3 regions of the Shewanella sp. YLB-07 genome follow, and region 1 is predicted to be linked to each of the others. Evidence: riboswitches for the same ligand, from Rfam matches in the RefSeq annotation. Region 1 holds a riboswitch; each other region holds the start of a gene.

The links. A riboswitch is a leader RNA that binds a small molecule or an ion and turns the genes downstream of it on or off. The one in region 1 is predicted to bind lysine.
Region 2: linked by a shared signal. The riboswitch ahead of FS373_RS01360 (Na+/H+ antiporter NhaC family protein) and the one ahead of FS373_RS05385 (Na+/H+ antiporter NhaC family protein) in region 1 are both predicted to bind lysine.
Region 3: linked by a shared signal. The riboswitch ahead of lysC (lysine-sensitive aspartokinase 3) and the one ahead of FS373_RS05385 (Na+/H+ antiporter NhaC family protein) in region 1 are both predicted to bind lysine.

What each region holds. Positions count from the first base shown of each region.
Region 1 covers NZ_VOQB01000002.1:339,255-349,464, forward strand. Annotated here, with positions in the region: gene FS373_RS05375 (electron transfer flavoprotein subunit beta/FixA family protein) at 1-428, shown strand, start outside; gene FS373_RS05380 (electron transfer flavoprotein subunit alpha/FixB family protein) at 428-1,351, shown strand; lysine riboswitch at 1,556-1,773, shown strand; gene FS373_RS05385 (Na+/H+ antiporter NhaC family protein) at 1,852-3,420, shown strand; gene FS373_RS05390 (thymidine kinase) at 3,629-4,207, shown strand; gene FS373_RS05395 (hypothetical protein) at 4,251-4,685, opposite strand; gene FS373_RS05400 (TlpA family protein disulfide reductase) at 4,919-5,449, shown strand; gene FS373_RS05405 (type II secretion system protein) at 5,488-6,054, opposite strand; gene FS373_RS05410 (hypothetical protein) at 6,255-10,043, opposite strand.
Region 2 covers NZ_VOQB01000001.1:335,203-345,412, reverse strand. Annotated here, with positions in the region: gene FS373_RS01380 (type II secretion system protein) at 125-691, shown strand; gene FS373_RS01375 (TlpA family protein disulfide reductase) at 730-1,260, opposite strand; gene FS373_RS01370 (hypothetical protein) at 1,494-1,928, shown strand; gene FS373_RS01365 (thymidine kinase) at 1,972-2,550, opposite strand; gene FS373_RS01360 (Na+/H+ antiporter NhaC family protein) at 2,759-4,327, opposite strand; lysine riboswitch at 4,406-4,623, opposite strand; gene FS373_RS01355 (electron transfer flavoprotein subunit alpha/FixB family protein) at 4,828-5,751, opposite strand; gene FS373_RS01350 (electron transfer flavoprotein subunit beta/FixA family protein) at 5,751-6,500, opposite strand; gene FS373_RS01345 (H-NS family nucleoid-associated regulatory protein) at 6,806-7,198, shown strand; gene FS373_RS01340 (amidohydrolase family protein) at 7,365-10,210, shown strand, end outside.
Region 3 covers NZ_VOQB01000005.1:416,948-427,157, forward strand. Annotated here, with positions in the region: gene FS373_RS13810 (succinylglutamate desuccinylase/aspartoacylase family protein) at 1-973, opposite strand, end outside; gene lysC (lysine-sensitive aspartokinase 3) at 1,031-2,380, opposite strand; lysine riboswitch at 2,528-2,702, opposite strand; gene FS373_RS13820 (DUF3293 domain-containing protein) at 2,947-3,390, opposite strand; gene arcA (two-component system response regulator ArcA) at 3,967-4,686, shown strand; gene FS373_RS13830 (DPP IV N-terminal domain-containing protein) at 5,009-7,261, opposite strand; gene FS373_RS13835 (class 1 fructose-bisphosphatase) at 7,529-8,518, shown strand; gene FS373_RS13840 (flavocytochrome c) at 8,722-10,210, opposite strand, start outside.

The DNA.
Region 1 (10,210 bases):
AGCAGGCACAACTGATTATCTTAGGTAAGCAAACTATCGATGGTGATAATAACCAGACCGGACAGATGCTGTCGGCACTGGCTAATATGCCTCAGGCGACATTTGCTTCAGAAGTTAAAGTCGAGGGCGACTCTCTTGCCGTGACACGTGAAGTCGACGGCGGCCTACAGAGTGTCACCATTTCGCTGCCAGCAGTAGTGACGGTTGATTTGCGTTTAAATGAACCCAGATACGCTAAGTTACCTAACATCATGAAGGCAAAGCGTAAGCCATTAGAGACCCTTTCTATCGATGATTTAGGTGTAAGTCTGAAGCAGCATCAAACAGTATTAAAAGTGACTCCACCTGCCGAGCGTAAGGCTGGAATTATGGTGGCTAGCGTTGCAGAACTGGCCGATAAGTTAAAGAATGAAGCGAAGGTGATCTAATGGCAATTTTAGTATTAGCAGAACATGATAATGCCAGCTTGAAGCTGGACACCGCCAAAGTTGTCGCTTGTGGTCAAGCCATTGGTGGCGATATCGATGTCTTGATTGCCGGTCATGAATGTGCCGCAGTGGTCGATGCCGCCAAGCAACTTGCAGGTGTCAGGCATGTTTTAGTCGCACAGTCGGCGCAATATGCTCACGGGTTTGCCGATAATGTGGCACAGCTTATCGTGGATCTTGCCGGTGATTATGAACACATTTTGGCTGCAGCTACTAGCCAAGGTAAAGACACATTACCACGAGTATCGGCGCTTTTAGATGTCGCTCAGTTATCTGAAGTGGTAGAAGTCGTTAGTGCCGATACCTTCGTCCGTCCAATATACGCAGGTAATGCATTAGCCACGGTTCAGAGCCATGATGCTAAGAAGGTATTAACCGTACGTTCAAGTGCGTTTGATGCGGTCGCTAATGATGGAGCTGCGGATGTTGTTGCCATAGATAAGGTATTCGATTCTGTGACTCAGTTTATTTCTCAGAGCCTATCAGAATCTGAGCGCCCCGAACTTGGCGCTGCATCTGTTGTGGTATCGGGTGGTCGTGGTCTGGGTAGCGGTGAGAATTTTGCTATCTTAGAAAAGCTTGCCGATAAGCTAGGTGGCGCACTCGGTGCTTCACGCGCTGCGGTCGATGCAGGTTTTGTGTCTAACGATCTTCAAGTGGGTCAAACTGGTAAGATTGTGGCACCTGACTTGTATATTGCCGTGGGTATCTCGGGGGCAATTCAGCATCTGGCTGGGATGAAAGACTCTAAAGTGATCGTCGCCATCAACAAGGATCCTGAAGCGCCTATTTTCCAGATTGCCGATTACGGCTTGGAAGCGGATCTGTTTGAAGCGGTTCCCGAGCTAACTGATTTGCTATAACTTATCGATTATATGCTGTGTAAATGTAAGTTTTAGGTGAAATCCCTTTTGATTTACACTAAATAAGCGTGATCTTAGTCACAGTGAGCGGCTTTGGGGTAGAATCCTCAAAGCCGCTTGTGTTTTTATTAACTTCACGTTTTCATGTTTTCCTGAGTTTAGTACCTCTGTTTGGTACTATCAGTTCGGCACATGATAAACGTCCTGAGAAGTAGAGGTGCATTAAAGATCAGTAGTGATAGTCAGGGTGATACCGCTTATCTATCATGAAAGGCTTTGATGCCGAAGTAGTAATACATATCACGGTTTACTGCTGGGGCTGTATCGAATAGGTACAGCACTGCCATAGTATTTCTTATCTGGATGATAAGAAAATTTATACCTTTTAACTAACGGTATTACTATGGAGCGCTACTGATAGGACAGGTGTTTTCAGATATCTTTAATATCCCACCAGTTCAGCAGCCTCCATTCGTACTTAAAACTAAGATTATAATTAAATGACAACTTTAAGTTACGCCGATTCGGCGCTCTCATTGCTGCCACCTGTGGTTGCGATTCTGATGGCGATTGTTACACGTCGTGTATTGCTCTCTTTAGGGCTGGGAATATTACTCGGCGCTATTTTGATAAACGATTTCTCTGTCATAGCATCTGGGCAATACTTAGGCGAGCAAGTTGCTGGCCTATTCTGGGATGATGGTGCTCTCAATGCCTGGAACATGTATCTGCTAGGCTTCCTGGTACTATTGGGGATGATCACCGCGCTTATTACGGTGAGCGGTGCGGCTAACGCTTTTGCCGATTGGGCAAGGGGTCACATAAAGTGTAAACGTGATGCCAAGTTGATGACCATGTTCTTAGGCTGCGTGATCTTTATCGACGATTACTTCAACAGCTTAGTCGTCGGCAGTGTCGCCAGACCTCTGACCGACAGATATTATATCTCTCGCAGCAAGCTCGCCTATATTTTGGATTCGACAGCTGCACCAATCTGCGTGATCTCTCCCGTGTCGAGTTGGGGGGCTTATATCATCGCCTTGATCGGCGGTATTCTCACCGCCCATGGTTTCACAGATTCAGGACATCTGAGCATCTTTATCCAGATGATCCCGATGAACTTCTATGCCATATTTGCACTGCTACTTTTGTTTTGTGTCGCCTTCATGGATCTCAATGTCGGCCCCATGCGTCAGCATGAGCTCAATGCGCAGAAGGGTAACTTATATGATGAGGCTAAAGGCTTACCCCCCGGAGCTAATTCAGATCTGCCTGAGGCCGATAACGGTAAGATTCTGGGATTATTTCTGCCCATTATCGTACTGGTTCTTGCGACCTTCTATTTCATGGTGAGCAGCGGCGGAGACGTCTTAGCAGCAGACGGAAAACCTTTCAGTATTCTTGGTGCATTTGAAAATACCGATGTAGCTTCGTCTTTGTTCTTCGGTGCCTTGGTCGGTTTTATTGCGACTCTGGCCTTAGTCTTGATACAAGGATTGGATAAGTCATACCTAACTAAAGGTCTGGTTGCTGGTGCTCGCTCTATGCTGCCAGCCATCTATATCTTGCTATTTGCCTGGACGATTGCCGGCGTGATTGGTCAATTAGAGACAGGTAAGTACATGGCGAGTCTGGCATCGGGTAATATTCCGTTTGCGCTGTTACCCGCCGTCTTATTCGTGCTTGCAGGACTGACGGCGTTCTCTACCGGCACCAGCTGGGGGACGTTTGGTATCATGCTACCTATTGCCGCGGACATGGCGATGGGTACTCATACCAATATGATGTTACCTATGCTTGCGGCAGTGCTCGCTGGTGCAGTATTTGGTGATCATTGTTCACCTATCTCAGATACGACGATCCTCTCCTCCACGGGAGCTAACTGTCATCATATCGATCATGTGGTCACTCAACTGCCCTATGCCTTAATCGTGGCGGGGATCAGCTTGGGCGGTTATATCGTGCTGGGATTCACCGAGTCTCTGATGGCTGGACTCGCTACCTGTAGCATCTTATTTGTGATTAGCGTCTTGGTTTTGAAGGTTAAATCTACTCAGTCTACCAGCTAGCCATGCTACCAATGTTGTTGCTAGCCTAAGGCAAGACTAGCAAGTGAAATACCGCTCATATGAGCGGTATTTTTTTGTCTAGAGTTTCGCAGTAATCCAGTCGCTGTTTATCAGAATTAGTGAGTATTGGCTTGAATAGCACTGGCACATGATTTTCGTTATAAAAATTGTTAAACTGTAGCCGAATTCACGTATAAGGAATATCAGTTTGGCACAGCTCTATTTTTATTATTCGGCGATGAATGCCGGTAAGTCTACTTCACTCTTGCAGTCTTCATATAACTATCGCGAACGTGGCATGAACACCTTAGTGATGACGGCCTCAATCGATGACAGATACGGTGTGGGTAAAGTGTCTTCACGCATTGGTATCGAAACCGCTGCGCAGGTATTTGGTAGTAGCGATGATATTGCCAAGATGATAACGACGGCTCATGAAGAGCAGAAACTGCATTGTATCCTTATCGATGAATCTCAGTTTTTGAGTAAAGAGCAGGTCAAACAGCTGACCTATATCGTCGACATATTGGATATACCTGTGCTCTGTTATGGCCTGAAAACAGACTTTCAGGGAGAGTTATTTACCGGTAGCCAATATCTACTGGCCTGGTCAGACAAACTGGTCGAGCTTAAAACAATCTGTCATTGTGGTCGCAAGGCGAACATGGTGGTGAGATTAGACGATGAGGGCAAGCCTATGCGTGAAGGTGAGCAGGTCGCCATAGGTGGCAACGAGAGCTATGAATCTGTTTGCCGCAAGCATTTCAGAGAGTTTTTGTGGGATTAGCATCAGCGTTTAGGTCCTAGTATCTAAGTATTAGGACCTCTCATTAATCCAACTTGGACAGTAACTGCCTTACCTCTTCCCGTGTGTTATCTATCTTGGCGATTATTTGTTTTACACTCGTTTCGTCATCTCCTATCGAATCCCAATCTTGCTGCCATTCTTGTTTTAGTTGTTGAGTCGCTTGCTGCAATTCCGGTTCTGTGATCATGCTCAAGTCTGCAATCAGGTTTACTTTAATCCAACCTTTTCGCGGGTTTCCGGCGATTTGATCTTTATCGTAATAGGCCGCGTAGATGATCCCTTCCAGCTCAGACAGTTGTAGCAAGAGCTCAAAGCTTGCCGAGCGCATTGTTGAGTTATATTCAGTGACCTCCATTCGCCAGACGTTGTAGCTAAATCCTACAAGCGCAAATACCATGCTAAAAATGGCGGTTATTTGGAAAATGTGTTCTTTACTCTTCGGAAATGTCGGCTGCATATTGTTAATTTCATTGCCTAGCTTATAAACAAAGATAGTGTAAAGCCCATAAAAATTTCATTTTATCTGCTGAACATATTTTATTTTTACTGAATGTTAATTGCTAAGTATTCGGTCTATAGCTATGAATTAACTGCAAGTGAGTTCATAGCTTGGACTGCCAGTAGTCGGTTTGCCTTCGGTGATTGTTTGGAGGCTTACACCAGTTGATATTATAGGGAGGATTTATTCAAATGAAATTTGGCATCAAGGCTTTTGGTTTAGCGGCTGTAGTTTTTACTATCTTGGGTTTAATAACCTTTGTTTTCATAAACTCGGATGTAAACTCATTAGAGTTCAGCGAGGATGTGAAACTGGCACCTAACTTCGCATTAGCCGATCCCCTAGGCAAGGTTCACCAATGGTCAGAATATAAGGGTAAGCCGACTATCATACACTTCTGGGCGACCTGGTGCCCTTATTGTAAGAAACTGCAGCCAGGATTGGAGAAGTTGCGTGTGGACTACAGTGATAGCGACTTGCAGATCTTAGGAATAAGTTTCAATGAAGATGAGGGAGCCGATCCTGCCCAGACGTTAATGGAGCGAGGTATTCAGTTCCCAACCTTAGTGAAAGGGGAGAGTGCCGCTAAAGCTTATGGTGTTCCCGGCACCCCGACGACGGTATTTATCAATCGCCGTGGAGAGGTTGTCTGGGTGACAAATATTTCAGATCCTAACAACCAGAAGTTGAAGCAAGCTGTTGATTATATTCTTAGCCACTAAGTGATAGATGCAGCCTAGAACTAGGCGCGAGTGGCTAATTAAAAACAATCATCAGTAACAGCACGGGTAAAATATTCAAATTTTGGCACTGGGGAGCGATATTCGACGTGGCATTTGAACTTACCACTTCGAATGTCTGCTAACTTGTCTGCAAATTTTTTGGGGATAATAGCAAAAGAGGAAAATGAACCTATTCCAAACACGAAATCATTATCAGATAATCCCATTACACTTTTATAGTTATCTTCTACTAGCGTATTTGAAGATGAGGTACCAGTAGCTTTTGGATAGCCGTTCGATACATACAGACGTGTATCTGATACATCTATGTAGAAGTAACCTACCTGTCGATCCCAATTTGGATTGTTGTTACATGTGCCATCGCAATCTTCTCTATCGGCAATGCCATCAAGTTGGGTTTTTGAGTGTACAAGTTGATTCATTGAGGCGATGGAACCAGCTATCCCTTCAAGATTGGCTTTCTGAGCGTCACTGCCTAGCGAAAGAAACTTAGGAGTAGCAATAACTGCGAGTATGCCTAAGATTATGATGACAACCACTAACTCGATTAAGGTAAAGCCAGTTTGATTTTTGTTTAAAGACACTTTATATATATCACTAACAAATTGTTCGCGGAATATACTTAGATTAAACTTTCTTATCAAGAATGTATCACTCAAATCGATAAATAAAACTGAACTATTTTAATATGTTGCTGGTTTTATTTATTGTGTGCGGGTTCTGTTTTTAACTTGTGTCGGTTGGATTTATTTTGTTGTTCTTAGGTTGGTTTGGCTGCTGGTTTCTAAGGCACTAGCTCAAGACAAGCAGCGTATTCTGGAGTCGTGTCGGCGATGCTCCCTGGCGATCCGGTCACCATATAGAAGTCTCTGTGGCTGCCACCGCCGATATCTGAGCTGCTCCAGTAATATTCGTTATCCACTCCCCAGCCTAGGGCATTACCCACATGAGCGCTGGCAAATTCAGGGTAACTGGCTTCTGCAGCATCATAAAACTGCTTCAAGCCGAAGGGGTTTGAGACATCAGTGTTACCCTCTACGGCGAGTGTCATTCCACGAGTGGTGCACAAAGCATCGGCATTGGGCCAAGTGTATAACCCCCAGAGTACATTGCTGCCAATTTCAGAGTCTTGACCATCATGAAGTGGCGATGCTGGTATTGCCGCATTAAGCAGGACCGACTCGATTATGCTAAGTGGTCGATGTAATCGTTTGGTGACCGTCGCTATGGTCAGCTCGATATAATCAACCGACGCTATGGCCCTGCTGGTTATCTGGTTGCTACCATCGAGTGTCATAGGCAGTCCGCCAGTGACACTCGTTACAGGATATTGGGATACTAAGTTACATATCTCTCCCTCCTCAACAGTGGTCACACAGACCTCCACATCGTAGCCTACCAGTCTGAATGCTGACTGAGTAATGGGTAAGCGGGATATAGTATAGCTGGTGTTGCTGGTGGATCTTACTGCATTGTCAGCCGGGTTGGTCGACTTCCAGGTGACGCCAGTTTCGCTATAGCCTTTCACATCTAAGGTTAAAGTTTGATTGAGTTTTAATTCACCGGTGAGCAAGATAGCCGCTATGTCTGTGGTGATGCAGGCTTGTGAACCTATTTTTGGTGTACCACTCACGGCGACAGCTGTAACACAAAAACTTAGGCTTTTACCGCCACTGTCTGCTAACGGTGTGTATGAGATGTTTTGGCTGACTTCTACATTATCCAGTTTCCAACTGAACAGACTAACCCCTTCAGCATCGCCATCAGAATCGATAAAGTCATAGCTAACAGTTAAAAAGGTACTGGGTTTGACGAAAGTATCCCAACTTAAGTTAGTTGTGCTTGGTGCGCTGCCTGCTTTTGGATTAATGTTAGCGGCAAGAGTACAAACCTGATCTCCAGTTGCATTCTGACCATAAGTTGCTAATGGAGTAACACAGAAACTAATATCTTTACCTTCATCAGCGACGACGAGTGTTACTGTTGAGCCTGTGGCGATTTCGGTGCCATCAACCTGCCAGCTTAGTAAGCTAGCTCCCTCGGGGCGGCTGTTAGCGTCATTATACAGGTAGCTGCCAGTGAGTAAGGTGCCTACCACGGGAGTTGGGCTGATTAACAAAATGGTTGCAGTCGGAGCGGTATAGGTCCCAGTGATATTTTGTGAGAAACACACCTGTAGCCCTTGTTTAGGGGAGCCAGTTTGCGCAATCGGGGTGACACACAATTGCAGAGTTTTCCCTTCGCTGTCTATGGGTAAAGTGAGGCTTAAGCCTGTGCCGCTAGCTAGGTTATCGATTAGCCATTGAGTCAGACTGCTGGCTTCAATATCACCATTGGCATCGCTATAGAGATAACTGGCTGTGACACTTTGCCCGGGTTGCAGTGGCGATGAGATGGTTAAGCCGCTTGCTTCAGGGGCGCTGCCTGCTTTGGGGAAAATGCTCGCTGGCGTCGAGCACACTTGTGTACCGGTGGCATTGATGCCATAGGCTGCCACAGGGGTAACACAAAACGTTAGGATTTTACCTTCATCGGTGGCGGCGAAAGTGAGTGTCTCTCCTGCTGAAACCTCAGTACCATCTAGCTTCCAGGTCAGTAAGCTAGCTCCCTCTGGGCGGCTGTTAGCGTCATTATACAGGTAGCTGCCAGTGAGTAAGGTGCCTATCACGGGAGTTGGGCTGATTAACAAAATGGTTGCGGTCGGAGCGCTATAGGTCCCAGTGATATTTTGTGAGAAACACACCTGTAGCCCTTGTTTAGGGGAGCCCGTTTGCGCAATAGGGGTGACACACAATTGCAGAGTTTTCCCTTCGCTGTCTATGGGTAAAGTGAGGCTTAAGCCTGTGCCGCTAGTTAGGTTATCGATTCGCCATTGAGTCAGACTGCTGGCTTCAATATCACCATTGGCATCGCTATAGAGATAACTGGCTGTGACACTTTGCCCGGGTTGCAGTGGCGATGAGATGGTTAAGCCGCTTGCTTCAGGGGCGCTGCCTGCTTTGGGGAAAATGCTCGCTGGCGTCGAGCACACTTGTGTACCGCTGGCATTGATGCCATAGGCTGCCACAGGGGTAACACAAAACGTTAGGATTTTACCTTCATCGGTGGCGGCGAGAGTGAGTGTCTCTCCTGCTGAAACCTCAGTACCATCTAGCTTCCAGGTCAGTAATCTATCTCCCTCTGGGCGGCTGTTTGCGTCATTATACAGGTAGCTGCCAGTGAGTAAGGTACCTACCACCGGAGCAGGGCTGATTAACAAAATGGTTGCAGTCGGAGCGCTATAGGTCCCAGTGATATTTTGTGAGAAACACACCTGTAGCCCTTGTTTAGGGGAGCCAGTTTGCGCAATCGGGGTGACACACAATTGCAGAGTTTTCCCTTCGCTGTCTATGGGTAAAGTGAGGCTTAAGCCTGTGCCGCTAGCCAGGTTATCGATTCGCCATTGAGTCAGACTGCTGGCTTCAATATCACCATCGGCATCGCTATAGAAATAACTGGCTGTGACACTTTGCCCGGGTTGCAGTGGCGATGAGATAGCTAAGCTGCTAGCAACAGGAGCACTACCAGCTTTTGGATCTATGTTAGAGGGGGCTGAGCAGACTTGGAGCCCTATTGCATTCTGGCCATAAGTTGCTAATGGAGTAACACAGAAACTAATATCTTTACCTTCATCAGCGACGACGAGTGTTACTGTTGAGCCTGTGGCGACTTCGGTGCCATCTACTTCCCAGCTCAGTAAGCTATCTCCCTCGGGGCGGTTGTTAGCGTCATTATACAGGTAACTGCCATTGAGCAGGTTGCCTATCACGGGAGTCGGGCTGATCAGCAACTTGCTAGCTGTTGGGGGCGTATAACTACCAATGACAGTTTTAGTATCGCAAGCTTCTGCACCTATGTTTGGCTCACCAGTTAAAGACTTTGGCGTGACACAAAAGCTAAGTATTGCACCTTCTGAATTCACTGGAAGCAAATAATGCAGCCCTTGTGCGACTTCTGAGGAGTTTAAGCGCCAGATTAACTGGCTAGCAGCTTCGGCATCATCATCCGCATCCGTGTATAAGTATGACCCTTCAATCTTAGAACCTGGCTGCAATGGGGATATTATGAGGATATTTTCAGCAACAGGAACACTACCTGATGTTGGTAAAATAAGTTCTGCGATAGAACAAACTTGTGAGCCAGTGTTGTTGTTTCCGTAAGCTGCGATAGGGGTGACACAGAAGTGGAGCCATTGCCCCTCATGAAGTTTGCTCGGTGTAAACTGACTATCATGGTTTTGCAGTTGATTATCAAGATACCAACTTACTTTACTGCCACCTTCCGGGCGGTTAGCGGCATCATTAAACTGGTAATCTAGGGATAAAATGGTATCGACCTCAGCTTGAGGGGAGGTCGATAGCTGTGTGGCTGTTGGTGGCGAGAAGGTTTCATAACTTGGAAAGCCATCGTCGTCACCACCACAAGCTGTTAACAATGTGGCAGTGATCATCAGGCTTAAAAAGCGAAAGTTTACAGCTAGCAACTGTAAAGCTGAATCTAGATAACCCTTGTTAATTTGACTAAATATGGCCACTTTACCTTCCTCAAATGAGAGCATAATGAGCAATGCTCATGCATTGCAAAGTGATCCATCACATCTAGTATGTTGTTATCAAACTGTTCGTATAAGATATACAAAATTTACTTGTATTGAAAGTTGTTACATGCCATTTGCTTGACGTATGTTGCGTAAAGATTAAT
Region 2 (10,210 bases), on a different contig from region 1:
ATAAATAAAACCAGCAACATATTAAAATAGTTCAGTTTTATTTATCGATTTGAGTGATACATTCTTGATAAGAAAGTTTAATCTAAGTATATTCCGCGAACAATTTGTTAGTGATATATATAAAGTGTCTTTAAACAAAAATCAAACTGGCTTTACCTTAATCGAGTTAGTGGTTGTCATCATAATCTTAGGCATACTCGCAGTTATTGCTACTCCTAAGTTTCTTTCGCTAGGCAGTGACGCTCAGAAAGCCAATCTTGAAGGGATAGCTGGTTCCATCGCCTCAATGAATCAACTTGTACACTCAAAAACCCAACTTGATGGCATTGCCGATAGAGAAGATTGCGATGGCACATGTAACAACAATCCAAATTGGGATCGACAGGTAGGTTACTTCTACATAGATGTATCAGATACACGTCTGTATGTATCGAACGGCTATCCAAAAGCTACTGGTACCTCATCTTCAAATACGCTAGTAGAAGATAACTATAAAAGTGTAATGGGATTATCTGATAATGATTTCGTGTTTGGAATAGGTTCATTTTCCTCTTTTGCTATTATCCCCAAAAAATTTGCAGACAAGTTAGCAGACATTCGAAGTGGTAAGTTCAAATGCCACGTCGAATATCGCTCCCCAGTGCCAAAATTTGAATATTTTACCCGTGCTGTTACTGATGATTGTTTTTAATTAGCCACTCGCGCCTAGTTCTAGGCTGCATCTATCACTTAGTGGCTAAGAATATAATCAACAGCTTGCTTCAACTTCTGGTTGTTAGGATCTGAAATATTTGTCACCCAGACAACCTCTCCACGGCGATTGATAAATACCGTCGTCGGGGTGCCGGGAACACCATAAGCTTTAGCGGCACTCTCCCCTTTCACTAAGGTTGGGAACTGAATACCTCGCTCCATTAACGTCTGGGCAGGATCGGCTCCCTCATCTTCATTGAAACTTATTCCTAAGATCTGCAAGTCGCTATCACTGTAGTCCACACGCAACTTCTCCAATCCTGGCTGCAGTTTCTTACAATAAGGGCACCAGGTCGCCCAGAAGTGTATGATAGTCGGCTTACCCTTATATTCTGACCATTGGTGAACCTTGCCTAGGGGATCGGCTAATGCGAAGTTAGGTGCCAGTTTCACATCCTCGCTGAACTCTAATGAGTTTACATCCGAGTTTATGAAAACAAAGGTTATTAAACCCAAGATAGTAAAAACTACAGCCGCTAAACCAAAAGCCTTGATGCCAAATTTCATTTGAATAAATCCTCCCTATAATATCAACTGGTGTAAGCCTCCAAACAATCACCGAAGGCAAACCGACTACTGGCAGTCCAAGCTATGAACTCACTTGCAGTTAATTCATAGCTATAGACCGAATACTTAGCAATTAACATTCAGTAAAAATAAAATATGTTCAGCAGATAAAATGAAATTTTTATGGGCTTTACACTATCTTTGTTTATAAGCTAGGCAATGAAATTAACAATATGCAGCCGACATTTCCGAAGAGTAAAGAACACATTTTCCAAATAACCGCCATTTTTAGCATGGTATTTGCGCTTGTAGGATTTAGCTACAACGTCTGGCGAATGGAGGTCACTGAATATAACTCAACAATGCGCTCGGCAAGCTTTGAGCTCTTGCTACAACTGTCTGAGCTGGAAGGGATCATCTACGCGGCCTATTACGATAAAGATCAAATCGCCGGAAACCCGCGAAAAGGTTGGATTAAAGTAAACCTGATTGCAGACTTGAGCATGATCACAGAACCGGAATTGCAGCAAGCGACTCAACAACTAAAACAAGAATGGCAGCAAGATTGGGATTCGATAGGAGATGACGAAACGAGTGTAAAACAAATAATCGCCAAGATAGATAACACACGGGAAGAGGTAAGGCAGTTACTGTCCAAGTTGGATTAATGAGAGGTCCTAATACTTAGATACTAGGACCTAAACGCTGATGCTAATCCCACAAAAACTCTCTGAAATGCTTGCGGCAAACAGATTCATAGCTCTCGTTGCCACCTATGGCGACCTGCTCACCTTCACGCATAGGCTTGCCCTCATCGTCTAATCTCACCACCATGTTCGCCTTGCGACCACAATGACAGATTGTTTTAAGCTCGACCAGTTTGTCTGACCAGGCCAGTAGATATTGGCTACCGGTAAATAACTCTCCCTGAAAGTCTGTTTTCAGGCCATAACAGAGCACAGGTATATCCAATATGTCGACGATATAGGTCAGCTGTTTGACCTGCTCTTTACTCAAAAACTGAGATTCATCGATAAGGATACAATGCAGTTTCTGCTCTTCATGAGCCGTCGTTATCATCTTGGCAATATCATCGCTACTACCAAATACCTGCGCAGCGGTTTCGATACCAATGCGTGAAGACACTTTACCCACACCGTATCTGTCATCGATTGAGGCCGTCATCACTAAGGTGTTCATGCCACGTTCGCGATAGTTATATGAAGACTGCAAGAGTGAAGTAGACTTACCGGCATTCATCGCCGAATAATAAAAATAGAGCTGTGCCAAACTGATATTCCTTATACGTGAATTCGGCTACAGTTTAACAATTTTTATAACGAAAATCATGTGCCAGTGCTATTCAAGCCAATACTCACTAATTCTGATAAACAGCGACTGGATTACTGCGAAACTCTAGACAAAAAAATACCGCTCATATGAGCGGTATTTCACTTGCTAGTCTTGCCTTAGGCTAGCAACAACATTGGTAGCATGGCTAGCTGGTAGACTGAGTAGATTTAACCTTCAAAACCAAGACGCTAATCACAAATAAGATGCTACAGGTAGCGAGTCCAGCCATCAGAGACTCGGTGAATCCCAGCACGATATAACCGCCCAAGCTGATCCCCGCCACGATTAAGGCATAGGGCAGTTGAGTGACCACATGATCGATATGATGACAGTTAGCTCCCGTGGAGGAGAGGATCGTCGTATCTGAGATAGGTGAACAATGATCACCAAATACTGCACCAGCGAGCACTGCCGCAAGCATAGGTAACATCATATTGGTATGAGTACCCATCGCCATGTCCGCGGCAATAGGTAGCATGATACCAAACGTCCCCCAGCTGGTGCCGGTAGAGAACGCCGTCAGTCCTGCAAGCACGAATAAGACGGCGGGTAACAGCGCAAACGGAATATTACCCGATGCCAGACTCGCCATGTACTTACCTGTCTCTAATTGACCAATCACGCCGGCAATCGTCCAGGCAAATAGCAAGATATAGATGGCTGGCAGCATAGAGCGAGCACCAGCAACCAGACCTTTAGTTAGGTATGACTTATCCAATCCTTGTATCAAGACTAAGGCCAGAGTCGCAATAAAACCGACCAAGGCACCGAAGAACAAAGACGAAGCTACATCGGTATTTTCAAATGCACCAAGAATACTGAAAGGTTTTCCGTCTGCTGCTAAGACGTCTCCGCCGCTGCTCACCATGAAATAGAAGGTCGCAAGAACCAGTACGATAATGGGCAGAAATAATCCCAGAATCTTACCGTTATCGGCCTCAGGCAGATCTGAATTAGCTCCGGGGGGTAAGCCTTTAGCCTCATCATATAAGTTACCCTTCTGCGCATTGAGCTCATGCTGACGCATGGGGCCGACATTGAGATCCATGAAGGCGACACAAAACAAAAGTAGCAGTGCAAATATGGCATAGAAGTTCATCGGGATCATCTGGATAAAGATGCTCAGATGTCCTGAATCTGTGAAACCATGGGCGGTGAGAATACCGCCGATCAAGGCGATGATATAAGCCCCCCAACTCGACACGGGAGAGATCACGCAGATTGGTGCAGCTGTCGAATCCAAAATATAGGCGAGCTTGCTGCGAGAGATATAATATCTGTCGGTCAGAGGTCTGGCGACACTGCCGACGACTAAGCTGTTGAAGTAATCGTCGATAAAGATCACGCAGCCTAAGAACATGGTCATCAACTTGGCATCACGTTTACACTTTATGTGACCCCTTGCCCAATCGGCAAAAGCGTTAGCCGCACCGCTCACCGTAATAAGCGCGGTGATCATCCCCAATAGTACCAGGAAGCCTAGCAGATACATGTTCCAGGCATTGAGAGCACCATCATCCCAGAATAGGCCAGCAACTTGCTCGCCTAAGTATTGCCCAGATGCTATGACAGAGAAATCGTTTATCAAAATAGCGCCGAGTAATATTCCCAGCCCTAAAGAGAGCAATACACGACGTGTAACAATCGCCATCAGAATCGCAACCACAGGTGGCAGCAATGAGAGCGCCGAATCGGCGTAACTTAAAGTTGTCATTTAATTATAATCTTAGTTTTAAGTACGAATGGAGGCTGCTGAACTGGTGGGATATTAAAGATATCTGAAAACACCTGTCCTATCAGTAGCGCTCCATAGTAATACCGTTAGTTAAAAGGTATAAATTTTCTTATCATCCAGATAAGAAATACTATGGCAGTGCTGTACCTATTCGATACAGCCCCAGCAGTAAACCGTGATATGTATTACTACTTCGGCATCAAAGCCTTTCATGATAGATAAGCGGTATCACCCTGACTATCACTACTGATCTTTAATGCACCTCTACTTCTCAGGACGTTTATCATGTGCCGAACTGATAGTACCAAACAGAGGTACTAAACTCAGGAAAACATGAAAACGTGAAGTTAATAAAAACACAAGCGGCTTTGAGGATTCTACCCCAAAGCCGCTCACTGTGACTAAGATCACGCTTATTTAGTGTAAATCAAAAGGGATTTCACCTAAAACTTACATTTACACAGCATATAATCGATAAGTTATAGCAAATCAGTTAGCTCGGGAACCGCTTCAAACAGATCCGCTTCCAAGCCGTAATCGGCAATCTGGAAAATAGGCGCTTCAGGATCCTTGTTGATGGCGACGATCACTTTAGAGTCTTTCATCCCAGCCAGATGCTGAATTGCCCCCGAGATACCCACGGCAATATACAAGTCAGGTGCCACAATCTTACCAGTTTGACCCACTTGAAGATCGTTAGACACAAAACCTGCATCGACCGCAGCGCGTGAAGCACCGAGTGCGCCACCTAGCTTATCGGCAAGCTTTTCTAAGATAGCAAAATTCTCACCGCTACCCAGACCACGACCACCCGATACCACAACAGATGCAGCGCCAAGTTCGGGGCGCTCAGATTCTGATAGGCTCTGAGAAATAAACTGAGTCACAGAATCGAATACCTTATCTATGGCAACAACATCCGCAGCTCCATCATTAGCGACCGCATCAAACGCACTTGAACGTACGGTTAATACCTTCTTAGCATCATGGCTCTGAACCGTGGCTAATGCATTACCTGCGTATATTGGACGGACGAAGGTATCGGCACTAACGACTTCTACCACTTCAGATAACTGAGCGACATCTAAAAGCGCCGATACTCGTGGTAATGTGTCTTTACCTTGGCTAGTAGCTGCAGCCAAAATGTGTTCATAATCACCGGCAAGATCCACGATAAGCTGTGCCACATTATCGGCAAACCCGTGAGCATATTGCGCCGACTGTGCGACTAAAACATGCCTGACACCTGCAAGTTGCTTGGCGGCATCGACCACTGCGGCACATTCATGACCGGCAATCAAGACATCGATATCGCCACCAATGGCTTGACCACAAGCGACAACTTTGGCGGTGTCCAGCTTCAAGCTGGCATTATCATGTTCTGCTAATACTAAAATTGCCATTAGATCACCTTCGCTTCATTCTTTAACTTATCGGCCAGTTCTGCAACGCTAGCCACCATAATTCCAGCCTTACGCTCGGCAGGTGGAGTCACTTTTAATACTGTTTGATGCTGCTTCAGACTTACACCTAAATCATCGATAGAAAGGGTCTCTAATGGCTTACGCTTTGCCTTCATGATGTTAGGTAACTTAGCGTATCTGGGTTCATTTAAACGCAAATCAACCGTCACTACTGCTGGCAGCGAAATGGTGACACTCTGTAGGCCGCCGTCGACTTCACGTGTCACGGCAAGAGAGTCGCCCTCGACTTTAACTTCTGAAGCAAATGTCGCCTGAGGCATATTAGCCAGTGCCGACAGCATCTGTCCGGTCTGGTTATTATCACCATCGATAGTTTGCTTACCTAAGATAATCAGTTGTGCCTGCTCTTTTTCCTGAACTGCATTGAGCAGCTTAGCAATAGATAAAGGTACTAACGCCTCTTCAGTCTGGATATGAATACCACGATCGGCACCTAAAGCCATTGCCGTGCGTAGTTGCTCTTGTGCGGCTTTAGGGCCCACGGTAACAACCACAATTTCAGAAGCTACACCAGCTTCTTTTAGGCGCACGGCTTCTTCTACGGCAATCTCACAAAAAGGGTTAATCGCCATTTTCAAGTTAGCGGTATCGACATCGGTATTATCAGCATTCACTCTGACTTTAACATTGGCATCGACGACGCGCTTAACAGGCACCAATACTTTCATAGGGCTTCCTTCTTACGTCATATTTAGAGGGTTGAGTATAGGTTAACACCTACACAAAGTAGCTCCACTTTACGTGCTGTTAACGTTAACGTCAATAAGGATTCAAACGCTTGTTTGTATTTTTTTTGATACATATCATATTCTGGTGATTTTTAACCGAATAAAATAACAATAAACAGCAGATAATATGAATATAAATATATATTCATTAATTTAATTAAAATAACATTTGAAACTTGTTCTAATAATTCCTATTATTAGTCTGATATTTAATAACTCACTTAATATAATTGGACCAAATAATTATGAGCGATTTTCTTGAAATACTAACTCATGGCCGCCGTTTTAAAGCCGCAGTAAAAGAACTATCGATTGAAGACTTAAAAGAATTAGCGGTAAAACTTGATAAAGTTATCTCAGAAAGAGACTCTCAAGCAGAAGCTGAAGCAGAAGCTACGGCAGAAAGAAATGCCAAGATAGATGAAATCCGCAAACAGATGGAAGCCGTTGGCTTATCAATTGATGATCTGGGTGCATCGGCGGTAAAACCAGCACCTAAGAAGCGCGCTCCACGTCCAGCTAAATATGCTATCGACGTGAATGGCGAGGCAATCACTTGGACTGGTCAAGGCCGTATGCCGACAGTATTTAAGACTGAGCTAGATAAAGGCCGTTCTATGGATGACTTCCTAATCTAAATCACTTCTATCAAACAGAAGTAGTATATTAGACCGGCTTATGCCGGTTTTTTTATACTTTGGATTTAACACTATTGATAAAAATCATTACAATTGCCACTTGGTATTTACACTAAAATTCAGATAACCTCTGGCTAGGTTTCACTATTCATAGTTAATGTCTAAAATGCATCACAAAATAAAAATAATAACGATAATCACGACATTATTGTCAATCAGTTCATTGCAAGCGCAGGCAAATGATCAACTCACTGATAACACCCCCAAATTAACCGCTCTCACTCATGCGACCTTAATGATTGAGCCAGGTAAAAAAATAATAAATGCCAGTTTACTCATTCAAAACAATAAGATTATAGAGGTCATAAAAAATAATAAAGTGCCAGAGGATGCACTCATTATCGATCTGCATGGTTATACCATCTATCCGGGGTTTATCGACCCTTTTACCGACTACGCCATCGAATTTGAATACCCACAAGATGAAGTGCGACCTCCTATCTATGAGATAAAACGTATAGGTGGAAATGCTGAAAATGGCGCTATTCACTCTGAAAAATCTTGGTTCAATTATGTTCACCCTAATAAAAATGATGCAGAACCTTGGATCAAAAATGGATTTACCAGTGTTCAGAGCAGTAATTTAGATGGCATCTTTCGTGGACGTGGGGTGACATTATCTTTAGCTGAAAAAAGTGCCAATGAAATTATCTATCGTGCTCATTCCGGTCATTTTTTAGCATTCGATAAGGGCAGTTCCCCCCAAGATTACCCAAGCTCTTTGATGGGCAGCATAGCGCTTATTAGACAAACTTTTGCCGATGCCAATTGGTATAAAGAAAATAAAGACAAGTCATTTTCAAAATCTGAAACTCAATTGATTGAATTTAATAGTGCACTCCTGGCTATAGCCAATATTGAGAGTGAACAGATTATTTTCGATACTAGCAACCTCAACAGTCAACTCAGGGCTGCCAGCTTATTAAATGAACATGAATATAAAGCAAGTTTACTGGGTAACGGTATGGAGTACACTCGGCTAGACGAACTGAAAACTTATGGTTATGGCTTAATTCTGCCATTAAACTTCCCTGCCGCCCCCTTAGTTGGCGATGACGACAGTGAGAGAGAGATAAGCCTGGCACAGATGCGACATTGGGAGCGAGCACCGGCTAACTTGATGGCTGTTGAAGAGTCTCAGCTTCCCTTCTCACTGACTCAGCACGGCATCACAGCCGAAGACTTTTGGCCTAGACTCAAGCAGGCCGTAAAATATGGCCTGAGTGAAGCAACGGCATTAGCCGCACTCACCACCGAAGCCGCAGAAATTGTCGGCACCAGTGAATTTAGCGGTCGATTGAAGCCCGGGTTTATTGCGGATCTAGTGATCACTAAAGGTAATATCTTCGAAGATGGCGTAATTTACAGCATCTGGTTACAAGGTGATGAACACGCACTTATCGATAGGGATACTGATCTGTTGGATTCCAGCTATCAAATCCAGATAGGACAAGTCTCACTGGACCTGTCTATCTCTAACACCAATAAAGAAGATGACAAGATGTCAGGCACCTTAGCAAGCGGCGAACAAGAGTTGGTACTGTCTCAGGTGACCTATCTCAATAAGCGCTTAACCTTTAATGTCGATATGACAGAGGCTGGATTCGAGGGCATCAACCGTTTCACACTCTGGTTTGACGAACAAGGCATTCGTGGCCGCATGTCAGATAAGGATGGCGCACTCACCCCTGTAGCCGGAGTCTTGAGAGACGCCTTCGAAACGCCAAAAACTGAAGAAGATGAAACACCTGTCGAACTTATCTCTAAGTTAACCTTACCCAATATCGCCTATGGCAGAGACAGCTTAGCTAAAACAGAGAAGCTACACATAAGTAACGCCACCATCTGGACCTCTGATGAACAAGGAGTGCTTGAAAACAGCGACGTGCTCATATCGCGCGGCAAGATAGAGAAGATAGGCACAAACCTGAAAACACCTTCGGGTTATCGCCATATCGACGCCACAGGCAAGCATTTAACCGCAGGTATTATTGATGAGCACTCACATATTGCCATCAATGGCGGTACCAATGAAGGTACAGATGCCATCACCTCAGAAGTGCGCATCGGCGATATCATCAATCCCAATGATATCGCTATTTACCGCGCCTTAGCCGGCGGCGTCACCACAGCGCAGCTATTACACGGCAGTGCGAACCCTATCGGTGGTCAGGCCCAGGTGATCCAAATGCGCTGGGGCGAGAATGCCAACACGCTTAAATATACTCAGGCGCCTCCCAGCATCAAGTTTGCCCTGGGCGAAAACGTGAAACAGAGTAACTGGGGTGATAATTTCGACAGACGCTTCCCACAAAGTCGCATGGGGGTTAAATCTCTGTTCATCGAGGCATTCAACGAAGCCAGCGCCTATCAAAAATCAATTTATGATTATCGTCGCCTCAGAGGCAGTGAGAAGCGCAAACGTATCGCGCCTAAACCCAACTATCGCTTAGCCGCTATCGCCGAAGTGCTAGAGCAAAAACGGGATATCCATATTCACTCCTATGTTCAATCTGAGATCTTGATGTTCCTGCGCCTGGCAGAAGCCTATAACTTCAAGGTAAAAACCTTCACCCATGTATTGGAAGGCTATAAAGTCGCAGAAGAGATGGCTAAACACGGCGCCTCGGCCTCAACCTTCTCTGATTGGTGGGCCTATAAATTTGAGGTCTATGATGCTATTCCCCAAAACACCTGCCTGATGCAGAGCAAGGGCGTGCTCACCAGCATCAACTCAGATGACTATGAGATGCAGCGAAGATTAAATCAGGAAGCCGCCAAGTCTATGATGTATTGTGATATGTCGGCAGAAGATGCGTGGAAGATGGTCACCATCAACCCGGCGATTCAATTGGGCGTCGATCAATACATAGGCTCGATAACTAAAGGTAAGCAAGCGGATATCGTATTATGGGATCACTCGCCATTATCTGTTTACGCAAAAGTTGATGC
Region 3 (10,210 bases), on a different contig from region 1:
GGTCGAGTCTCAGAATATTCGCTAATGGTTCTCCCTGTTTCAAAGGCTCACCGATTTCAGCCAGATACTCGACCATGCCGCCGAGAGGCGAATGATACTTCTTATAGTCTTGCAGATAACAGGCATATCTTTTCATCCTAGCAGGAACAATCTTCTGTTCGATGACGCCACGCTCACTCAGATAAGCCAAGATACCTTTAGCATCGACTAGGGCATCTTCGAGATTTATCTTCTCTTGAGAACCAAGCTCTAAGGTAAAGGCTGAGACTGGTACCTTCAAATCCCTCCCCGCTAATTTCATATGCTCGGTGAGCTGCCACCAGGGGCAGAAGATAGATTCATCCATGGCGCCACCAAAATCATTGGGAATGAACAAGGTATAAGGGATGGAGAAGAAAGATGCCGCCTTAGCATCGTATTCAGGACAATAGAGATGTTTACAAGACTTAGGCCCAGTATGGAGATCTAACACAATATCAGCTTGATGCGCCATCACTTGCAAATTGACCGCCTGCTGGTGTCCGGTAGTGATGCCCCATTCGCTGTTTAAGCGTTGATAACAGGCTTCAATCAACATGGCCCTGTATTGAGCGATCAAGTCAGCATCACTAAGAGCATCATGAGCCTTATACCAAGCTGCCACATCCACTTTATGATCTAGGTATTCTCTATTCCAATTCACACCTGTGATAGGATCGAAACGGCCCAGGGTGAACTCGCCACTTTTTTGATTAATCCCCAGCGGGTTGGCCAGAGGCACGAGTGTGATGTCGCCACATATGCTGTATTGCTCCAGCAATTTCATCAGCTGATAGATAACCGCATTGCCCTGCACCTCGGCGCCATGTACATTCGCCTGAATATAGACGCTAGGCCCCGTAGCGCTTTCGCACTCATAGCTAAATATGGGTATGGTGAGATCTTGGCCTGTGGCCAATTCACCTATCTTCAATGATGATTGGGTAAAACTCATATTCAATCCTTCACATCCTAGCCTCTCGATTCTAAAACCGAGAGCTTAAGACTTTTATCACTCAAACAAATTCTGGTGCAGCGCCCTGACCACCTGCGCAGCTTCCGACTCGGCGACTAAAACACACAAGTTGTGCGGGCTAGCACCCTGGCAAATCATACGCACGTTATGGGGTTCCAGCACTTCAAAAACACGGCGGCATACACCCGGAGTGGAAGCGATCTTATTGCCAACTATGGCTACCAGCGCCAGGCCTTCTTCGACTCGAACTCGGCAATGTTGCGATAACTCTTGCAACAGAGACTCACTGAGTAGGCCATTTCCAGCAGAGTCGGATCCCGTCTTATCTAAGGTCAGTGATACATTTACCTCAGAGGTTGTGATCAAGTCGACACTGATCTTATGTCTGGCTAAAGTTGCAAAAGTTTCGGCCAGAAAACCTTGGGCGTGGAGCATCTGCAGGCTATGCAGATTGAGTAATGTTTGATCCCGGCGAACAGTAACCGCTCGATAAACCGGAGCATCTTCAACTTGGTGGCGGATCCAGGTGCCACCTCGCTCTGGCTCTCGGCTAGAACCGACAAAGACTTGAATTTTTTGTCTGACAGCAGGAAGAATGGTGGCAGGATGAAGCACCTTAGCACCAAATGTTGCCATCTCGGCGGCTTCATTGAAGCTAATCTCCGCAATAGGGCTGGCTTTAGGTGCGATGCGAGGGTCAGTGGTATAAATGCCGGCCACATCGGTCCAGATCTCAACGGCGGTCGCTTTCAAGGCCTCGGCTAACAAGGCGGCAGAGTAATCACTCCCCCCACGGCCCAGAGTCGTCGTAGCTCCAGCATCATCGGCGCCAATAAAGCCCTGAGTCACTATGCGCTGCGATGATAACAGTGGAGCTAAATACTCTGCTGCTAACAGAGATATTGTCTCTATTTGTGGTTCGGCTCTACCAAAATGACTATCAGTGCGCATCACCTGACGCACATCGAATGCACTGGCCGCCTCCCCTTTCTCCCTTAGCACTGCGGCAAACAAAGCCGATGAACATTGCTCACCTTGAGCAAGCAGCTCATCTATCCTTGCCTTATTTCTATTTTTACTCAACTCTTCACTCAAAACAGAGATACGACTCAACACGGTATCTAGTCTTGCGGCAACCTCTTGTGGGCTACCAAGGGAATCTAAGATTTGATATTGAATGTGGGCTATCTGTTTAATGAGCTGCATTCTTCGCTCTTCACCTATCTGCTCTTGGGTCAGCTCCACCAGCAAGTTGGTGACACCACTCGAAGCACTTACCACCACAACACGGGTATTAGGATTAGCGAGAATTATATCGGCACAGCGACTCATGGCGGCATAATCGGCCACAGAGGTACCGCCAAATTTTGCGACAATAAGTGACATTACACAGCCTCCGCAGAATGCAGACACAGATAAGATTCATTTGAAAATAGATAAGGATATAAAACAAACATGATTACACTCCGAACTGACTTCGTTCGAAGAGCCTGGTGCAAAGATTACGCACCCCAGAGACGGGAAACAGCGATCACCACCAGAAGCTCTCCACCAATAAACAGGTGACAATCTAAGGGATTCAACCCTTTCGACCGACATAGAGTAATTCCAAATACTCGATATCTCGGCGCTAATCTCCCTCATAAGTCATCTGCAGAGTTTGGACTCTTTAGACTTACTACCTAGTTAACGCTCCTCTTCTGTACCTCACGCTCAGTCGACATTAATCAAAAAGAGAACAAGGAAAGAGAAAATTATCAAATTTTGGCTGACCAAGCAATGGAAAACCTCAACTATTGCTGAAAAAATTAGCAAATCTATGCTTATAGAATAGAGATGTATGAAATTTGAGAGTAGAAAGCTAAGTCATCTCGAACGAGATCGAACAGACAATATGACTTTAACAACTCAATTTATTCGACAATCACAGGGAAGTTAGTTCTCGATTTAAGCTAATAATCCAAATCTGGCAGCTCACTCACTAAGCTAACCCGCTTAGAGAAGTCGCCGATGATGAGCTCTTTTTGATGCTCAGTTTGAGAGAACAGACAGGGAACTAAGGCTAACTGGTTATTATCAACGAAATAGATAGCATTTTGCTTAAATTTCAATCCCAGATGCGCCGCGCTGAGCTTATCGATAGCGACTGCCCAGCTTTTTTCCATATGAGTGCGATCACGAGAAGCCCCCACAACGGCACGATAGGGTCTGTTAAATTTCTCTATCGCGAGCAGTAGTTGCCTATCTAAGAGTCGATTTTGACAAGAGGTGAGGATCTGACCCTTAGGGTTATGGGCCGTGATAATTGCAAAAGATAACTGAGAAGATAACGTTTGGGTAAACAGAAATTCAGTTTCTTGATAGTACTGCCACAATCGCTTATTTGACTCTATCATCTTGACCATATCCCTCAATTTGATTGAAATTATTATAGCAAATTTAGTATATCTTCATAGAGGCGTGATGTAGATCACTAAAAGTAATTTTTCAAGACACTTAAATATCAATAGGTTAACAATAAAAGTGTGACACAGATCAAATCCACAAGGAAATTTGTTAACATTTCATTTGTTAACAATTGCCTAAAACGAGTACAATAGATCCAGTCGGTTGGTTCTGCATCATTTATTAGTATGATGCATTTGGTTAAAAGTGGAACTGGCATAGAACTTAAAGCCAACCAGATTTCTGTATAAAATGCGACCAGTGCTTAGTTTCGCATTTAAACTTCATAAATATTTATTAATGTAGGGAACTAACCCTACTATTGTTTATCGAAGTGAATACAGTTCGCGTTCCCATTTATTGAGATACGCATACTTTACTAATCAAAGAAGTGTGTTGCTGTTTCAGCCAATTTGAAAGCACCTATCGTAGATCAGTAAGCGTCAGCATGACAAGATCGAGCGTATTTAGCACTGATAACACACGCTCATGGTTAGAATAGATTTGAACACATTAGGTAAATTAATATGCAAAACCCGCACATTCTGATTGTTGAAGATGAAGCCGTTACCCGTAACACGCTAAGAAGTATTTTTGAAGCTGAAGGATATGTGGTAACTGAAGCCAATGATGGCGCAGAGATGCATAAAGCCATGCAGGAAAATAAGATCAACTTGGTTGTTATGGATATCAACCTTCCTGGCAAAAACGGTCTTCTGTTAGCACGTGAACTTCGTGAAATAAACAATATCGGTCTAATCTTCCTAACGGGCCGAGATAATGAAGTTGACAAAATATTAGGGCTTGAAATTGGTGCAGATGATTACATCACTAAGCCATTCAACCCACGTGAACTGACTATTCGTGCTCGCAACCTATTGACTCGCGTCAATAGCACAGGTGCAGAAGCCGAAGATAAGAACAGTGTTGAGTTCTACCGTTTCAACGGTTGGAGCCTTGAAATCAACAGCCGTTCTTTGGTTAGCCCACAAGGTGAACCATACAAGCTGCCACGTAGTGAATTCCGCGCTATGCTGCACTTTGTTGAGAACCCAGGTAAGATCCTTAGCCGTGCCGACCTTCTAATGAAGATGACAGGCCGCGAGCTTAAGCCACATGACCGTACCGTTGACGTAACGATTCGTCGTATCCGTAAGCATTTCGAAAGCTTGCCAGATACGCCAGAAATCATCGCCACGATTCACGGTGAAGGTTATCGTTTCTGCGGTAACTTAGAAGAAGCATAAAGCTAACGCTTTATACTTGTTCAATAAAAACCAGCCCAAGGGCTGGTTTTTTTATATATGGACTTCCTATAACTGAAAAGTTATCCCCGCTGGCCACGGACGACCAAAGAGGGGGGGTTATGTCTGGAACAGAGCGGTAAGCTGTAAGTTCCAAGACAGGGCTAAGAAAGCTTCGAGTTTTAAGCTATAAGGCCCAAGACAGAGCTAAGAAAGCTGTAAGCCTCGATACAGCGCTGGAATCCTTCAAGCCTCAGCTCTTACTTACCACTTACCGCTCTTAGATTCTAGCTCGAGCCTTATTTCGACTCTGTATTTCAACGCTTTATTTTAATTCTCTCTCAAGAAAATCGGCCAGTGAGCGATACAAATGCGTTCTCACTTTTTCGCCGCGCATCGAGTGCTTTGACCCCGGATAGTCTATCATCTGAAATAGCTTACCCTCATCCTGTAACGCCTTATACACTTTGGTACTGTTCTCAAAAAGTACATTGTCATCGGCCATGCCGTGATACATCAGCAAGCCAGATTGATAGCCTTTCACATATGGCAGTACACTGCTGGCCTCATAGCCTTCGGCATTCTGTTGCGGATGGCCCAGATAACGCTCGGTGTAATGGGTGTCATATAGGGCCCAGTCAGTCACTGGTGCACCTGAGATGGCAGCCTTAAAGTAATCCGGCGCCTTAAACAAACCCATCAAGGCCATATAGCCACCGTAGCTATGGCCGTACAAGGCTATGTTATCACCATCAACAAAGGGAAGTGTACGCAGGTAATCGACGCCAGCTTTCTGGTCGTTAACTTCCGCTTCGCCTAAGTGCTGATAAATCACATGCTCAAATTGAGTCCCTCGGTGCGCCGAACCTCGGTTATCGAGTTGGAACACGATATAACCTTGCTGGAGTAAATACTGAGTGAAGTAATCGTGCTCGCTCCAACTGTTGACAACTAACTGGGCATGGGGGCCACCGTAAACTCGAACAACCACAGGATACTGCTTGTCGGCGCTAAAATTAGTCGGTTTAAACAGACGATATTGCAGCGCTTGGCCATCTTCTGCTTTAGCCTGACCAAACTCAGGTAACTGCCACAATCCGAAGAAGGGATAGAGAGGGTGACTCTTATTCACCTCGTTCTCTTCTACCCAAGCGAGTTGCTGACCCTTATCACCATGTAGGCTAATCTGCGGCGGTTGTGACAAGCTGCTAAAATAGTCCAGATAAACGGCTTCATTCTCGGCAAACACTGGAGAGTGCATACCGCTTCGCTGACTGATATTCTCGACGTCGCCACCGTTTAAAGGCACGCGATAAAGATGTTTTTCGGTAACCAGAGTTTTACGGCCGGTAAAGTAGATCCATCCCGTTTTCTCATCCACCAGCTCGACTTCATCGACGGTCCAGTCTCCCGATGTCAGCTGCTTTTTCACCTTGCCATCCAGTCCTATCAGATACAGGTGATTGAAACCATCACGCTCCGAGGCCCAAATGAAGCTCTCTTGCTGCTTTAAGAAATGCAGATCATTATTTAGATTCACCCAGGCATCACTGCGCTCTTCGACTAAAACCCTAGATTTATCGATCTGAGCAAGGGATACCACTCTGAGATCTAAGGTTTGCTGATCTCGGCTCTGCCATTGATAGGATAATCGCTTACTATCCGGCAACCAGTTAACTCTGGGCAAATAAATATCTTGCTCTTTACCAAGATCGACCCAGCTTTTCTTCTGGTCGGCGAGTGTCACCACGACTAATTTAATCGTGACATTATTCTTACCCGCATAGGGATATCTTTGCTCGGTTAACTTGATACCATCAGCATAGATCTCATTACGAGTCACCAACTCAACGCCAGACTCATCGATACGGGTATAGGCAATGGCCGACTCATCCGGTGACCACCAATAGCCAGTCATGCGGTCCATCTCTTCTTGCGCGACGAACTCGGCCATGGCATTTTTTATCGCCCCGCCACCATCAGTACTCATGGCGGTTAGCTTGCTGGTTTTCAGCTCTAACACGAACAGATTTTGATCTCGTACAAAAGAGACATAATTTCCCTTAGGAGATAAACGAGCATCGGTGACAAAGCCTTCACCCGTAGGTAGCAAGTTTACTTCGGCATCATCAACCGAGAAATAGTAAAGCACGCCAGAGGCTGGAATGAGCATGGCCTGGCTATCATCAGACCAGAAATACTCCATGATCCCCTGACCATATATGCGTTGGCGCTCTCGCCTTGCCTTCTCTTCATCAGAAAGCTCACCTATGGTGAGCTTATCCGCATCGAGTAGTATCGACTGCTTACCACTGGCTACATCCATCTGCCACAAGTCATAAAAATACTGATCGTCTTTACGTCCCGCAAGATAGGTCACTCTTTTACCGTCGGGTGAAAGCTTAAGCCCCCTGGGACTAGTGCCTGCCAATGCGGGGGAAGCGTATAATCTTTCGATACTCAGAAGCGTAGCGCCTCCCTCGAGTGAGTGCTCTTTTTCTGCATTAGTCGTACTAGTGACTGTCGAGCAAGCTGTATTTGATAAAATCATAGGCACCGCCAATAGCACTGAGGTCATCCATTTTATTGTCATTATTATGTCCTGGATCTAAATGTAATTACCGCATGCCGACTAATGAGATTGGTATCATTAACAAACGACATAAATATCGCTGACATTGTGCACTAAAGTCAGCAAAAACTGAAACACACTGCCCAAGTTATAATTTGCCGCTATCCTACGCTGAAAAAAAGTTCAATCTCAGGTATGATCGCGCCAAATAAGAACACTCACATTAGACCCGATCTCAAACTCGAGCTCAGCTCGACTTGTATAGGAAATAACATGCAGACTTTGGCCCAAAACCTGACATCACAAGGCATCAATGCCTCTTTGACTCAGCTTATTCACACCTTAGCGAACACCTCTAAAGAGATCAGTCATGCCGTCCGTCACGGAGCTCTTGCCGGCGTACTCGGCACCACAGAGCAGGAAAATGTTCAGGGTGAAACCCAAAAGAAGCTAGATGTGATTACTAACGATATGCTCAAAGATGCGCTGGATAAAGACGATACAGTCCGTGGCCTGGCATCAGAAGAGGAAGACTTTATCGTCGAGGTAGGCGCTAAGGGTGACTACCTGGTCTGTTTCGATCCATTGGATGGCTCATCGAATATCGACATTAACTCATTAGTGGGTACTATCTTCTCGATTCTACCCGCCCCTAAAGGCGAACTAACAGAAAAAAGCTTCTTGCAAGCGGGTCGCAAGCAAGTCGCTGCGGGTTATGTCTTATATGGTCCTTCGACTATGTTGGCTCTCACCACAGGTAAAGGTGTGCAGTTATTTACCTTAAACCCGGAAACTAACGAATACCTGTTAACGACAGAAGCCATGTCTATCAGTAAAGACACGGCTGAGTTTGCCATCAACATGTCTAACCAGCGTTTCTGGGAAGCTCCAATGCAAACCTATATTGCCGATCTCTTGCTTGGCACCATAGGTCCGAGAGAGAAAGCCTTCAACATGCGCTGGATAGCTGCCATGGTCGGCGATGTGCATCGTGTACTGTCACGCGGTGGCATCTTCACTTACCCTACCGACAACAAGAACCCTGAGAAGCCATACAAGCTTAGATTGATGTATGAAGCAAACCCTATGGCATTCTTAGTCGAGCAAGCGGGCGGCAAGGCCTCTACCGGCTATGAAACCATCATGGATATCGAGCCAGGTGAAATTCACCAGCGCGTAGCCGTTATCTTAGGCTCAGCTAACGAAGTCGATACTTGCCTTGAGTATCATGAAGTCGATTACAGTGAAGAGCCAGAGGTTTAAGAAAAGGTTCTAGCAACATATTAAAAGTCGCTTTAGCGGCTTTTTTTATGAGCTTTTTATATAAGATTGGGTTTATTTCGCTAAAGGTGAGATAAAAAATACCACTACCTTATCGGGTAGCGGTATTTGGGTGACGGGAAAACTGTGGGGTCTAATCAGTTTGCCCCTTGCTAAAATACAAGCTCATATAAAGAGTCTTAGAGCTATTTCTTTTTAGAATAGCTAGCCGCCTCTTCGCCGGCGAGTCTACCGAAGGTGATTATATCTGAGATAGCATTGCCCCCTAAGCGGTTAGCACCATGTACGCCACCAGTCACTTCACCAGCACCATATAACCCAGGAATGACTTGCTTCTTGGCATCTAAGATCTCCGCCTTAGTATCTATCTTCACGCCGCCCATAGTGTGGTGAACGCCAGGAGTCACTTCGATAGCATAATAGTTACCTTCGTTCAGTGCGCGAGGTAAGTTAGGGCGCTCAAAATCAGTGTCCTTACCACTCGTCACTAAACTGTTGTAACGCGCGACGGTTTCGGTTAATGCTTTACCATCAATATTCTCCAACTTGCCTAGCTTCACCAGCGAGTCAGCAGACGGTACAACACCAAGACCGATATACTTATCGATCTTCTTCAGAGACTTACGCACTGAGTCATCGAAAATCAAGAAGGCTGTCTTGCCTGTCTGCTCTAAGATTGCTGCAGCCGCTTTATCACGGGTAGTGATCTCATTGACGAAGCGCTTACCTTCACGGTTAACTAAGATAGCACCGTTACCACGCACCGCTTCGGTGACCATCACACCACCTTTAACGGACAAGGTTGGGTGAGCCTGGATGTATTGTAGATCTTGCATTGCAGCGCCTGCATTAGCCGCGACATCGATACCATCACCTGTAGCACCAGGTTGATTAGTCGATACGAATCCTTTTAACTTAGGATCTAGCTTAGACACGCGCTCGTTATTCTTAGCAAATCCACCCGTTGCCAGGATAACTGCGTCGGCTTTAATCCAGTAGTAGCCCTTGTACATACCTTTAACCAGCAGGCCTTTCACCTTACCGGAATTATCTTTAAGAATTTCGATACCACGGGTGTTCATGCGCATGTCAATATCACGCTTAACCGCATTATCATAGAGCACTTGGATCACATGTGCTCCCACGCCCGCGCCGCCAGTAGGCCGGTGAGTACGGTTAACCGATGCGCCTCCCATGCGACCCACATCGCTCAAGTCGGCACCCATAGCCGTCATCCAATCTACTGAGCCTTTAGAGTGAGAAACCAACACATCGACCAGAGCCGGGTCGTTAAGATTTCGCCCCCCTTTCATGGTGTCTTTAGTCATTAACTCAAGGCTATCTTCGATACCTTTGGCTTTTTGTTGATCCGTCCATGCGGCATTCATACCACCAGCAGCCAGCTTAGCGTTACCACCAATCACAGGTTCTTTCTCAATGAGGATAACCGATGCCCCCTTGTCATGGGCCGATACAGAAGCTGAGAAGCCCGCACCACCAGAGCCAACTACGACCACATTGACTGTGTCCTGTGGCGCCATGGCTAATGCCGTTTCACGCTCAGACTTATCTTTAGCAAGCTCGGCAATGCTTGGCTCGTGACGCTCCCACTTACCCGCATATGGCATATCGAAATCGAAGCTGTGACAAGAGTCACAATAGACCATTGATTGT